Regions from separate parts of the Rhizobium sp. P2_G9 genome, predicted to be linked through region 1. Evidence: predicted binding sites of a transcription regulator. Region 1 holds the regulator's gene; the other holds the start of a gene.

Region 1 (5,482 bases):
GACCGAGCGGCTCGGCACAGGCCACGCTGTGCTGGCGGCGCGCGGCGAAATCGAAAAGGACTACGATCAGATCCTGGTCGCCTATGGCGACGGGCCTCTGATCGAACCCGCACCGCTGATCGAAGCGCTGGAGAAAGTGCGCGCCGGCTATGATGTCGCGGTCGTCGGCTTCGAAACCGACAAACCCACGGGCTATGGACGCCTGCTTACCAAGGACGGCGAGCTCGTCGCCATCCGCGAGGAAAAGGACGCGACAGAGGCCGAGCGGAAGGTCACCTTCTGCAATAGCGGCATCATGGCGATCGATGGCCGCAAGGCTTTGTCGCTGCTGACGAAAATCACCAACAACAATGTCAAGGGCGAGTATTACGTCACCGACATCATCGAAATCCTCCACCGCGAAGGCGGCAGGGCGGTGACGGTCGAAGCGCCGAGCGACATGGTTGCCGGCTGCAACAACCGGGCGGAACTCGCCGAACTCGAAGCGATCTGGCAGAAGAAGCGCCGCCATCAGTTGATGCTCTCCGGCGTCACGATGATCGCGCCGGAAACCGTCTTCCTGTCGCACGATACGCGGATCGGCCGCGACACCGTGATCGAACCGAATGTCTGGTTCGGCCCCGGCGTCACCATCGACAGTGACGTCGTCATCCACGCCTTCTCGCATATCGAGGGCGCCCATATTGCACCGGGCGCCAGCGTTGGTCCGTATGCACGGCTGCGGCCTGGCGCAGACCTGGGCGAAAAAGCCAAGGTCGGCAATTTCTGCGAAGTGAAGAATGCCGCGATCGGCGAGGGCGCCAAGGTCAATCATCTGAGCTATATCGGCGATGCGATCATCGGCGCGCGGGCGAATATCGGCGCCGGCACGATCACCTGCAATTATGATGGCTTCAACAAGTTCGAAACCCGGATCGGCGCCGACGCTTTCATCGGCTCGAACAGTGCGCTTGTCGCACCGGTGACGATCGGGGCAGGGGCGCTGACCGCCTCCGGCAGCGTGATCACCGAGGATGTTCCGGATGGCGCCGCCGGCTTCGGCCGCGCCCGTCAGGTCAACAAGGAGGGCTATGCGATCGTGATCATGGCACGCAACAAGGCGCTCAAGGAATCAAAGAAGAAGAAATGATATTAGCCGACGCAGGCGAGGCTGCTCGCCGCGCGTCAACCGATCGGCTTGTCAGTGATAGCGGCGAATGAGCCCGACCAGCTTGCCCTGGACCTTGACGCGATCCGGCCCGAAGATGCGGGTCTCGTAAGCCGGATTCGCGGCCTCAAGCGCAATGGAAGCCCCCTTGCGGCGGAAGCGCTTGAGCGTCGCCTCTTCGTCGTCGACGAGCGCCACGACGATGTCGCCCGGGCTGGCCGTGCTGCCGTTGCGGATGATGACTGTGTCGCCGTCGAGGATGCCGGCCTCGATCATCGAATCGCCCTTGACCTCGAGCGCATAATGTTCGCCGCCGCCGAGCATGCCGGCAGGGACTGAAATATCGTGGGTAATGTTCTGGATCGCCGAGATTGGCACGCCGGCAGCAATGCGGCCCATGACCGGGATTGACACCGCGTCACCGCTGTTCTCATTTGCAGCCGGCTTCGGCGCAGGCGCTGGCTGGACCTTGCCGAGCGAGCCTTCGATAACGCTCGGATTGAAACCCTTCTGCGGCGGCTTGATGCTCGGCGAATAGGCCTCGGGCAGCTTGATGACTTCGAGCGCCCGGGCACGGTTGGGAAGCCGGCGAATGAAACCGCGTTCCTCCAATGCCGTGATCAACCGGTGGATGCCGGACTTAGAGGCCAAATCGAGCGCATCCTTCATCTCATCGAACGAAGGGGGCACGCCGGACTCCTTCATCCGCTCATGGATGAACAGTAGAAGTTCCTGTTGTTTTCTCGTCAGCATGGACGTCCCCTTGGGAATCGTGAAACAAATCTCGAACAAACACTATATGTTCCATGTATGTTCCGCAAGGGTTTTAAATATGGTTAACGCGGAGGCCGATAAGCGGCTTTTGCTTATATGCCGGGAACCGCCCACCCACGTTCAATCCGCCGGTCTAAGCCGGCTCGCCCGAGGCATCGGATCTTTGCTTAGGTGGCTATGGCAGGGTCGCACAACGAAAAACCGGACGGCAGGGGAGCCGTCCGGTTTTTACACATGAGCGCGGGCTTGCGGGGAGGGGGTGGGGAGGGGACGCCCGCGCGTCTGGAACTTAGAACTGGAGGGCGGCACTGTGGGAAAGTGCATCCCGTGTGGCGTTGTTTTCACGCACTGCGTTAATGATCGAGGAAACTGCGGTCGCCACGAACATGACGGAAATCAGGCCTGCCATCAGGGTCAGCGTCATGTACATCATCGTCGTCGTCCTTTTCGTCTCTCGTCCGGGTGCGCTGTCGATGGAACCTTTATCCCACATCGCGCACCCGGTTGCTGTTTCCTTGGGAACATGCGCTTCTTGTTATCATTGCGCTGTCCTCCGAACTTGACGCCATATAACCATTGATGATCCGAACCGGCCGTGAATGGGGCGTTCATCCGCCGTTCAGGTTTCTGGCTCACCCGGAAACCATGGATTTTCGGTTGCGCCGATACCACATCCATGACAAAAGGCGGGACCATTTTCGGCAGCGCGCGCAATGACAACAGCCTTCTATCCCGGTTCATTCGATCCCCTGACCAACGGGCATCTGGACGTGCTGATCCAGGCACTCAACATCGCCTCCAAGGTCATCGTCGGCATCGGCGTCCATCCCGGCAAGGCACCGCTGTTCTCCTTCGAGGATCGCGCCTCGCTGATCCGCCTGTCGCTCGAAGACGTGTTGCCGGACCGGATCGGCGACATCCAGGTGATCTCCTTCGACAATCTCGTCGTCGATGCGGCGCGCGCGCATGGAACCAAAGTGCTGATCCGCGGTTTGCGCGACGGAACCGATCTCGACTACGAAATGCAGATGGCCGGCATGAACCGGCAGATGGCGCCGGATATCCAGACGGTGTTCCTGCCGGCCGGCACGGCGTCCAGGCCCATAACCGCCACATTGGTGCGCCAGATCGCCGCGATGGGCGGCGATGTCAGTGCTTTCGTGCCGAAGCCGGTGCTCGCCGCGCTCGAGGAAAAACGCCAACGCTGAGCCCAAAAACAACGGAGCTTCCATGATCTTCCTGAAATCCATCGCCGCGGCCGCATTGCTGCTGTTCGCCGGCCTTGCCGCCCAGGCATATGCCAATCCCAACCAGATCACCATCCAGCTCAAGAACGGTCCGGTCGTGATCCAGCTGATGCCGGATATCGCGCCGCAGCACGTCAAGCGCATCGAGGAACTGGCTGCCAAGCACCAATATGACAATGTCGCCTTCCACCGCGTCATCGACGGCTTCATGGCCCAGACCGGCGACGTCAAGTTCGGCAATCTGAAGAAGGGTTTCGATCCGAACGCGGTTGGCACCGGTGGCTCCGACCTGCCAGACCTGCCGGCCGAGTTTTCGCAAGTGCCGTTCGAGCGCGGCACGATCGGCATGGCCCGTTCGCAGGATCCCAATTCGGCCAATTCGCAGTTCTTCATCATGTTCGCGCCGGGCGATTTCCTCAACGGCCAGTACACGGTGGTCGGCAAGGTCGTTTCCGGCATGGAATTCGTCGACAAGATCAAGCGCGGCGACCCGAACAATAACGGTTCAGTCAGCGATCCCGACCGGATGATCAAGGTCACGGTCGGTAAATAACACCAGGCATTTACGGAGGGTTGCTGAGCAGCCCACGTTCAGAATGCGTCGAGACAACAAGCAAGGAGAAAACCCATGGCCGAGATCAAGGATCCGGAAAACACGCTCATCATGGAAACCACCAAGGGCAAGGTCGTCATCGAGTTGATGCCGAACGCCGCGCCCGGCCATGTGGCGCGCATCAAGGAACTGACCCGCGAAGGCGCCTATGACGGTGTCGTCTTCCACCGCGTCATCAATGAATTCATGGCCCAGACGGGCGATGTCGAATATGGCAAGAAGGGCGGCAAGTCCTTCGATCCGCGCCGCGCCGGCATGGGCGGTTCGGAAAAGCCGGATCTGAAGGCGGAATTCTCGGCGATCAGCCATGTGCGCGGCACCTGCTCGATGGCCCGCTCGCAGAACCCGAATTCTGCCAATTCGCAGTTCTTCATCTGCTTCACCGATGCGCCGTGGCTCAACAAGCAATATTCGGTCTGGGGCCAGGTGATCGAAGGCATGGACAATGTCGACAAGATCAAAAAGGGCGAACCAGTGGTCGACCCTGACGAGATCGTGTCGATGAAGGTCGCCGCGGACGTCAAGTAATCCGTTTTCGATGGACATCGGCCGCTCCGGGGCTTATGCGCCGGGGCGGTTTTCTTTTGTGGCTATACTCCCTGAGCAGGGGAGCGCCTTCGAGTTTCTCATGCGTGTTGACCTTTTCGATTTCGAGCTTCCCGAGGAGCGGATTGCCTTACGGCCGGCGAACCCGCGCGATTCTGCGCGCCTGCTGGCGGTCGATCCGAACACCGAAACGCAGTTCTCGGACCTCGTCGTCCGCGACCTGCCGGATCTGCTGAATCCCGGTGACGTTCTGGTCTTCAACGATACCAAGGTCATCCCTGCGCAGCTTGAAGGCACGCGCATTCGTGATGAAGGGACGGCGTCCGTCTCCGTCACCCTGCACATGCGCGTCGGCCCGAACGCATGGAAGGCCTTTGCCCGCCCAGGCAAGCGTATCAAACAAGGTGACCGGCTGCAGTTCGGCCATTCCGGCAATGCCTGCCTGCTCGGCGCACTCGACGCCTCCGTGACGGAAAAGGGCGAGGCGGGCGAGGTGACGCTTTCCTTCGATCTGTCCGGCCCTGCGCTGGACGAGGCGATCGCCACGGTCGGCCATATTCCGCTGCCTCCTTACATCGCTTCGAAGCGCCCCGAGGACGACCGGGATCGCGCTGACTATCAGACGATTTACGCTAGGGAAGAGGGCGCCGTCGCAGCCCCCACCGCCGGCCTTCACTTCACGCCGCAACTGTTTGAAAGGCTGGATGAAAAGGGCATTGAGCGCTGCTTCGTCACGCTGCATGTCGGGGCAGGGACCTTCCTGCCGGTCAAGGCCGACGATACGACCGAGCATCACATGCATCACGAGATCGGCCACATCGATGGCGCCACCGCTGCAGCGCTCAATGCCGCCAAGGCGCGTGGCAATAAGGTGATCTGCGTCGGTACGACGTCGCTGCGGCTGCTGGAAAGCGCGGCGGACGATAACGGGCGTCTCGCCGCATGGTCCGGCAGCACCGACATCTTCATCACGCCAGGTCACCGCTTCAAAATCGTCGACCGGTTGATGACCAATTTCCACCTGCCGCGCTCGACGCTGTTCATGCTGGTCTCGGCTTTTTCCGGCCTCGAGACGATGTGCAGCGCCTACGATCACGCCATCCAATCCGGCTACCGCTTCTACTCCTATGGCGATGCCAGCCTGCTGACACGGAA
Region 2 (5,482 bases), on a different contig from region 1:
CGCGCGCTTCGAGCGCCATCCGGACATCCTCAGGCGACCATTTGCCGTCGCCGACGAGCTTGAGCGTGCCGGCAAAAGAGCGGATCTGATTGTGCAGAAAACTCTGCGCCGAAGCCCGGATTTCGATCACGTCGCCATTGCGCGTCACATCGACCCGATCCATCGTGCGATTGGGGTTCCTCGCCTGGCAATGCGACGACCGAAACGTGGTGAAGTCGTGATGGCCCACCAGTTCCTGCGCTGCGCGATGCATGCGCTCATGATCGAGCGGCCGCTTCACATGCCAGGCGCGGCCAGCTTCGATAGCGATCGGCGCCCAGCGATTGATGATGCGGTAGAGATAGTGACGCTTGGTGGCCGAAAATCGCGCATCCCAGATGTCCGGCATCTGCTCGGCTTCAACGATGGCGACCCGCTCGTTTTCCAGGGTGAGATGCGCATTGACGGCATTCATCAGCGTCTGCGCTTTCCACTCGCGGCTGAGATCGACATGGCAGACCTGGCCATAGGCGTGCACGCCCGAATCGGTGCGGCCTGCGGCCCGAAGCGAGTAGGTTTCGCCACTCATCGCAAACACGGCCTTCTCGATCGCTTCCTGGACGGATTTGCCATTGTCCTGCCGCTGCCAGCCGACATAGGGCGTGCCGTCATATTCGACGACCATGCGGTAACGCGGCATCAGCAGAACCTCGTGCCGGCAGGCATGGGCGTCCCGCGCAGAAATTCCGCGGCATCGAGCGGCTTGCCGCCGGCCCGCTGCAGGCGCAGTAGCCGGACCGCACCATTTCCGCAGGCGACCGACAACCGGTCGTCAAGCACTGTGCCGGCGTCTCCGGTGCCCTCGGACAGTTCGGAGCGAAGCACCTTGATCCGCTCCTTCTTGCCGCCGATCTCGGCCTCGAACCAGGCGCCGGGGAATGGCGAGAGCCCACGGATGTGATTGTGGACGTTCATACCGCCACGCGAGAAATCGATATGCGATTCTTCCTTGCTGATCTTCGCCGCATAGAGCCCACCATCCTCGGCTTGCTGCGAGAGTGGCAAATCGCCGGCCTCGAGCTTTGCCATCGCCTCGACCATCAGCGCAGCTCCGGCCGCGGAGAGCCGGTCGTGCAACTCGCCGGCCGTCATCGCGATTGGGATCGGCACCACCGCGGTCAACGCCACCGGGCCGGTATCCAGCCCCTTATCCATCTTCATCACCATCATTCCGGTCTCGCGGTCGCCGGCCATGATCGCCCGCTGGATCGGCGCCGCACCGCGCCAGCGCGGCAACAGCGAGGCATGGCCATTGTAGCAGCCGAGCCGCGTGCCTTCGAGGATGGAGGTGGGCAACAACAGCCCATAGGCGACGACGACGGCGACATCGGCGTTGAATGCGCGGAACCGCGCAACATCTTCGGCCTGTTTGAAATTCACCGGGATCAGGACCGGCAAACCAAGTGCTTCGGCAGCCTGATGTACCGGCGATGGCGTTAGTTCCAGCCCGCGCCGCCCAGCTGGGCGCGGCGGCTGCGAATAGACCGCAACAATCTCATGGCCGGCGTCATGAAGCGCGCGCAATACCGGCACGGAAAAGTCGGGCGTTCCCATGAAGATTATTCTGAGCGGCATCGTCATTCCCAGGATTCGAATTTCACGGCTCTTCAAACGGATTTACGAGGCGAAGATCAAGCCCCTCGAAATCCCTCACATTGCGCGTGGCGAGCGTCGCGCCGTGGAAGAGGCAGATAGCGGCGATCTGGGCGTCCTGAACGGATATTCCGCGCCCGACATTTTCTCGACCTGCCCGTATTCGACCGGCTAGAGCTGCCGCTTCCGGACCAAGCGGCAAAATCCTGGCCACAAAACGTTTGCTGATTAGAGACTCGGTTGCATCCAGCAAGCGCGACGACCTATTACGCAGGAAAATCCGCTCGGCGCCGAACCACATTTCCATCACGCTGGTCGCCGTTAGAAAATGCTCTAACTGATCGCCACGTCTCAGCCAGCCAAGGACCGCAGGGTCTATAGCCGCCTTGATCAACTCGGAAGCGACATTGGTGTCAAGAACGATCATTCGAAGTCTTCGGGTCCCGGTGACCTGGATTCTTCCCTCCAGGCATCGATCGCATCCATCATCTCCTGATGTTCGTCATCGCCGAGCAAGGCATCGGCAAAAGTTCGCCGGAATTGCATATAGGGGTCGTCATCGATCGGGGATCTGTTCTCTTTCTCCACGGCCAGGCCTTTCCTAAGAATATGTTTTGTCTCCTCGGAAAGACTCCGCCCGCTGGCCTTCGCAAGTGCTTGAAGATCTTTTTTCAAGCCTTCAGAAACATTCCGGATCAGAAGATCACTCAAGGTGCGCCTCCTATGATATCACTGATATCATAGTGTGTTGCCGCTCCGGAATCAATGAACCCGGGCTCACGCCCGCATCTTGGCGGCCTTGGTGAATTTGCGGATCACCATTTCGCGCTTCAGCCGGGAAATATGGTCGATGAACAGGACGCCGTTCAGATGGTCGATCTCGTGTTGCAGGCAGGTGGCGAGCACGCCCTCGGCGTCGACCATCTGCTCTTTGCCCTGGAGGTCGATATGCTTGACGCTGATTCTCGCCGGCCGTTCCACTTCGGCGTAGTAATCCGGAATGGACAGGCAGCCTTCCTCATAGATCGAGCGGTCGTCCGAAACCGCCAAAATCTCCGGATTGATGAAAATCTGCGGCTTCTTGTCCTCGCCTTCCTTGGAAAGATCGATGACCAGCATGCGCTTCGGCACGCCAACCTGAATGGCGGCCAGCCCGATGCCGGGCGCGTCATACATGGTCGCCAGCATGTCGTCGGCGAGGCTGCGAATATCGTCGTTCACCTGCTCGATCTTGGTCGAGACCTGGCGCAGGACAGGGTCGGGAAGAATGATCAATGGTCTGATGGTCATATCCCCTCCTTATTACAGGCCGAAAACTCTTGCAATATATCTGTAACCGGCTACACAGGGCTATGTTCTCGTTTTGATCTGTTGTCTGCGTGCGAATCTGCTATGGTTTGCCCATGACAACGCAAAGTGCTCTGATGAACACGCCTCTCATGACGATCGCCAACATCCCTGTGACGCTGGGCATGATGCTGTCCGGCGGCGCGCTTGTCATCCTGCTCGTTCTGCTGGCTCTGTTTTTCGCATGGCGCTCAGCCAGCCGCAGGGCAGAACTGGAGGGCGAGGAAGTACGGTTCCGCGCAGTCGAAGCCGAAGCGCGCCTGGCTGAAATCCTTCGGGCGCAGAGCGAGATGCAGGGCCGCATTGCGGCGATGACCGATGTTTTTGGCAGGCGCCAGAATGAATTCAACCAGGCGATCAACCAGCGCATCGACGGCATGACGCATCGCCTCGGTCAGACCATGACCGAACAGACACGGTCGACGCATGAAAATCTGCGTCATCTGCAGGAGCGACTGGCGGTCATCGACACGGCGCAGAACAATATCCAGGCCTTGGCCAAGGATGTCGTCGGCCTGCAGGCGATCCTGTCCAACAAGCAGACACGCGGCGCCTTTGGCCAGTCGCGTATGGAGACCATCGTCGCCGACGGCCTGCCGATGGGCGCCTACGAATTCCAGGCGACGCTTTCCAACGGTGTGCGCCCCGATTGTCTCGTCAAAATGCCCAATGGCCAGCCGTCGCTGGTCATCGACGCCAAATTCCCGCTCGAAGCCTGGAATGCGATCCGCGACGGTGGGCCTGAAGCGATCAAGGCGGCCGGCCAGCAGTTCCGCCGCGACATGGACGTCCACATCCGGGACATTTCCGAAAAATATCTGATCCGCGGCGAGACGCAGGACACCGCCTTCATGTTCGTGCCGTCGGAATCGATCTTCGCCGAAATCCACGAGAATTTCGAGGTGATCGTGCAGCGGGCGCATAAGGCGCGGGTGGTGATCGTCTCGCCCTCGCTGTTGATGCTCTCCATCCAGGTGATCCAGTCGGTCCTTAAGGATCAACGCATGCGCGAGCAGGCACATTTGATCCAGGGCGAGGTGATCCGGCTGATGGAGGACCTTGGCAGGCTCGACGACCGCGTGCGCAAGCTGCAATCGCATTTCCTCGCCGCGCAAAAGGATGTCGAGCAGATCGTCACTTCGTCCGACAAGCTGGTGAAACGCGGCGAGAAGATCGAAGCCATGGAGTTCGAGGCGAGTGAACCGATCGGGGCTCAGGCCACCGCCGGCCGTTCCGTCGAGAGCCGGACCGGGCAGTTGAAGCTGAGGGTGGTTGACGAAGACTGAGATTCCCTGCGAGATGCGCATGGGAGAAATTTCAGGACCTTGCCATGATCACCGTTCTCGGCTCCATCAATATGGACCTCATCGCCACCGTGTCGCGGTTGCCCAAGCCGGGCGAAACGGTTGCCGGCAGCAATTTCGTCACAGCACCCGGCGGCAAGGGTGCCAACCAGGCGCTCGCAGCGCGCCGTGCCGGCGCTGAAGTCGCGATGGCCGGCGCATGCGGCGAGGACGAGTTTGCCGTGCCGGCGCTGACCTATCTCCGCTATGACGGCGTCAGCCTCGACCGGGTCAAATCCGCCTCCACGGCCACCGGCGTGGCGCTGATCTTCGTCGGCGGCGATGGCGAGAACGTCATCGCCATCGTTCCCGGCGCCAACGGCACGGTCACCACCGAGGATGCGAAGGCGGCGGTGGCAGCGATGAACCGCAACGACATCCTGATGCTGCAGATGGAGATTCCGCCGGCAGCGATCGAGGCAGGCCTGTTGGCGGCACGGGAAAAGGGCGTGACCACGGTCGTCAACATCGCCCCGATCACGCCGGATGCCCGGCGTCTGGCGCAACTCGCCACCATCGTCATCGCCAACGAGACCGAGTTTGAGCTGTTTGCCGGCCGCAGCGGGCTCAGCGACGAGGCACGGGAAGCCGAGATGCTGAGGATCAACAAGGACCATCGCCAGACCATCATAGTCACGCTCGGCGCGGACGGTGTCGTGGCGGCGCGCGAGGGCAAGATCGTTCGGGCCAAGGGGCTGGAGATCGAGCCGGTCGACACGGTCGGGGCAGGGGATACGTTCTGCGGCTATTTCGCCGCCGGGCTCGATCGCGGCCTGAAGTTCGAGACCGCGCTGCGGCGCGCGGCTGTCGCCGGCTCGCTTGCCTGCACGAAGGCCGGTGCGCAGCCGTCGATCCCGGTAGCGCACGAAGTCGAGGGGCGTCTGTAGGGCCGCTTGCTGCATTGCGGCAAGTCGCTGGAGAACTGCGTCAAAACGGCCGAATCAGGGCTAATTGTTCGTATACGGTTTTCCGCTAATTTAACGTTTTGCAGATAATCAGAGGGCAATGCCGGATCCCGGCATCGGCCGCGAGACATGTCGGCGGCCGGTGATTGTCGCCACTCACTCTCTCTGAGGCTTTTATGCGCATGCTTGCTCCGAAATCCCTGGCCACGAAACTGCTGCTTGTCACCGGCAGCACGGTCGCCATTCTTCTGCTCG

Evidence for each region. Region 1 encodes LexA, which represses DNA repair genes until DNA is damaged. Its sites were predicted from a motif close to TGTTCNNNNTGTGTTCNG; they were not measured.
Region 2: AC1DYF_RS05590 (DNA recombination protein RmuC) is a predicted target of LexA. The motif match lies at 2,986-3,003, and genes of this name have one in related genera.

The regions. Positions count from the first base shown of each region.
Region 1 covers NZ_JBFUFK010000012.1:22,924-28,405, reverse strand. Annotated here, with positions in the region: gene glmU (bifunctional UDP-N-acetylglucosamine diphosphorylase/glucosamine-1-phosphate N-acetyltransferase GlmU) at 1-1,129, shown strand, start outside; gene lexA (transcriptional repressor LexA) at 1,181-1,900, opposite strand; gene AC1DYF_RS11840 (hypothetical protein) at 2,211-2,354, opposite strand; gene coaD (pantetheine-phosphate adenylyltransferase) at 2,635-3,129, shown strand; gene AC1DYF_RS11830 (peptidylprolyl isomerase) at 3,152-3,721, shown strand; gene AC1DYF_RS11825 (peptidylprolyl isomerase) at 3,797-4,309, shown strand; gene queA (tRNA preQ1(34) S-adenosylmethionine ribosyltransferase-isomerase QueA) at 4,410-5,482, shown strand, end outside.
Region 2 covers NZ_JBFUFK010000005.1:26,242-31,723, reverse strand. Annotated here, with positions in the region: gene truA (tRNA pseudouridine(38-40) synthase TruA) at 1-679, opposite strand, end outside; gene fmt (methionyl-tRNA formyltransferase) at 679-1,614, opposite strand; gene AC1DYF_RS05605 (PIN domain-containing protein) at 1,637-2,059, opposite strand; gene AC1DYF_RS05600 (FitA-like ribbon-helix-helix domain-containing protein) at 2,056-2,343, opposite strand; gene def (peptide deformylase) at 2,410-2,922, opposite strand; gene AC1DYF_RS05590 (DNA recombination protein RmuC) at 3,057-4,265, shown strand; gene AC1DYF_RS05585 (ribokinase) at 4,310-5,209, shown strand; gene AC1DYF_RS05580 (methyl-accepting chemotaxis protein) at 5,404-5,482, shown strand, end outside.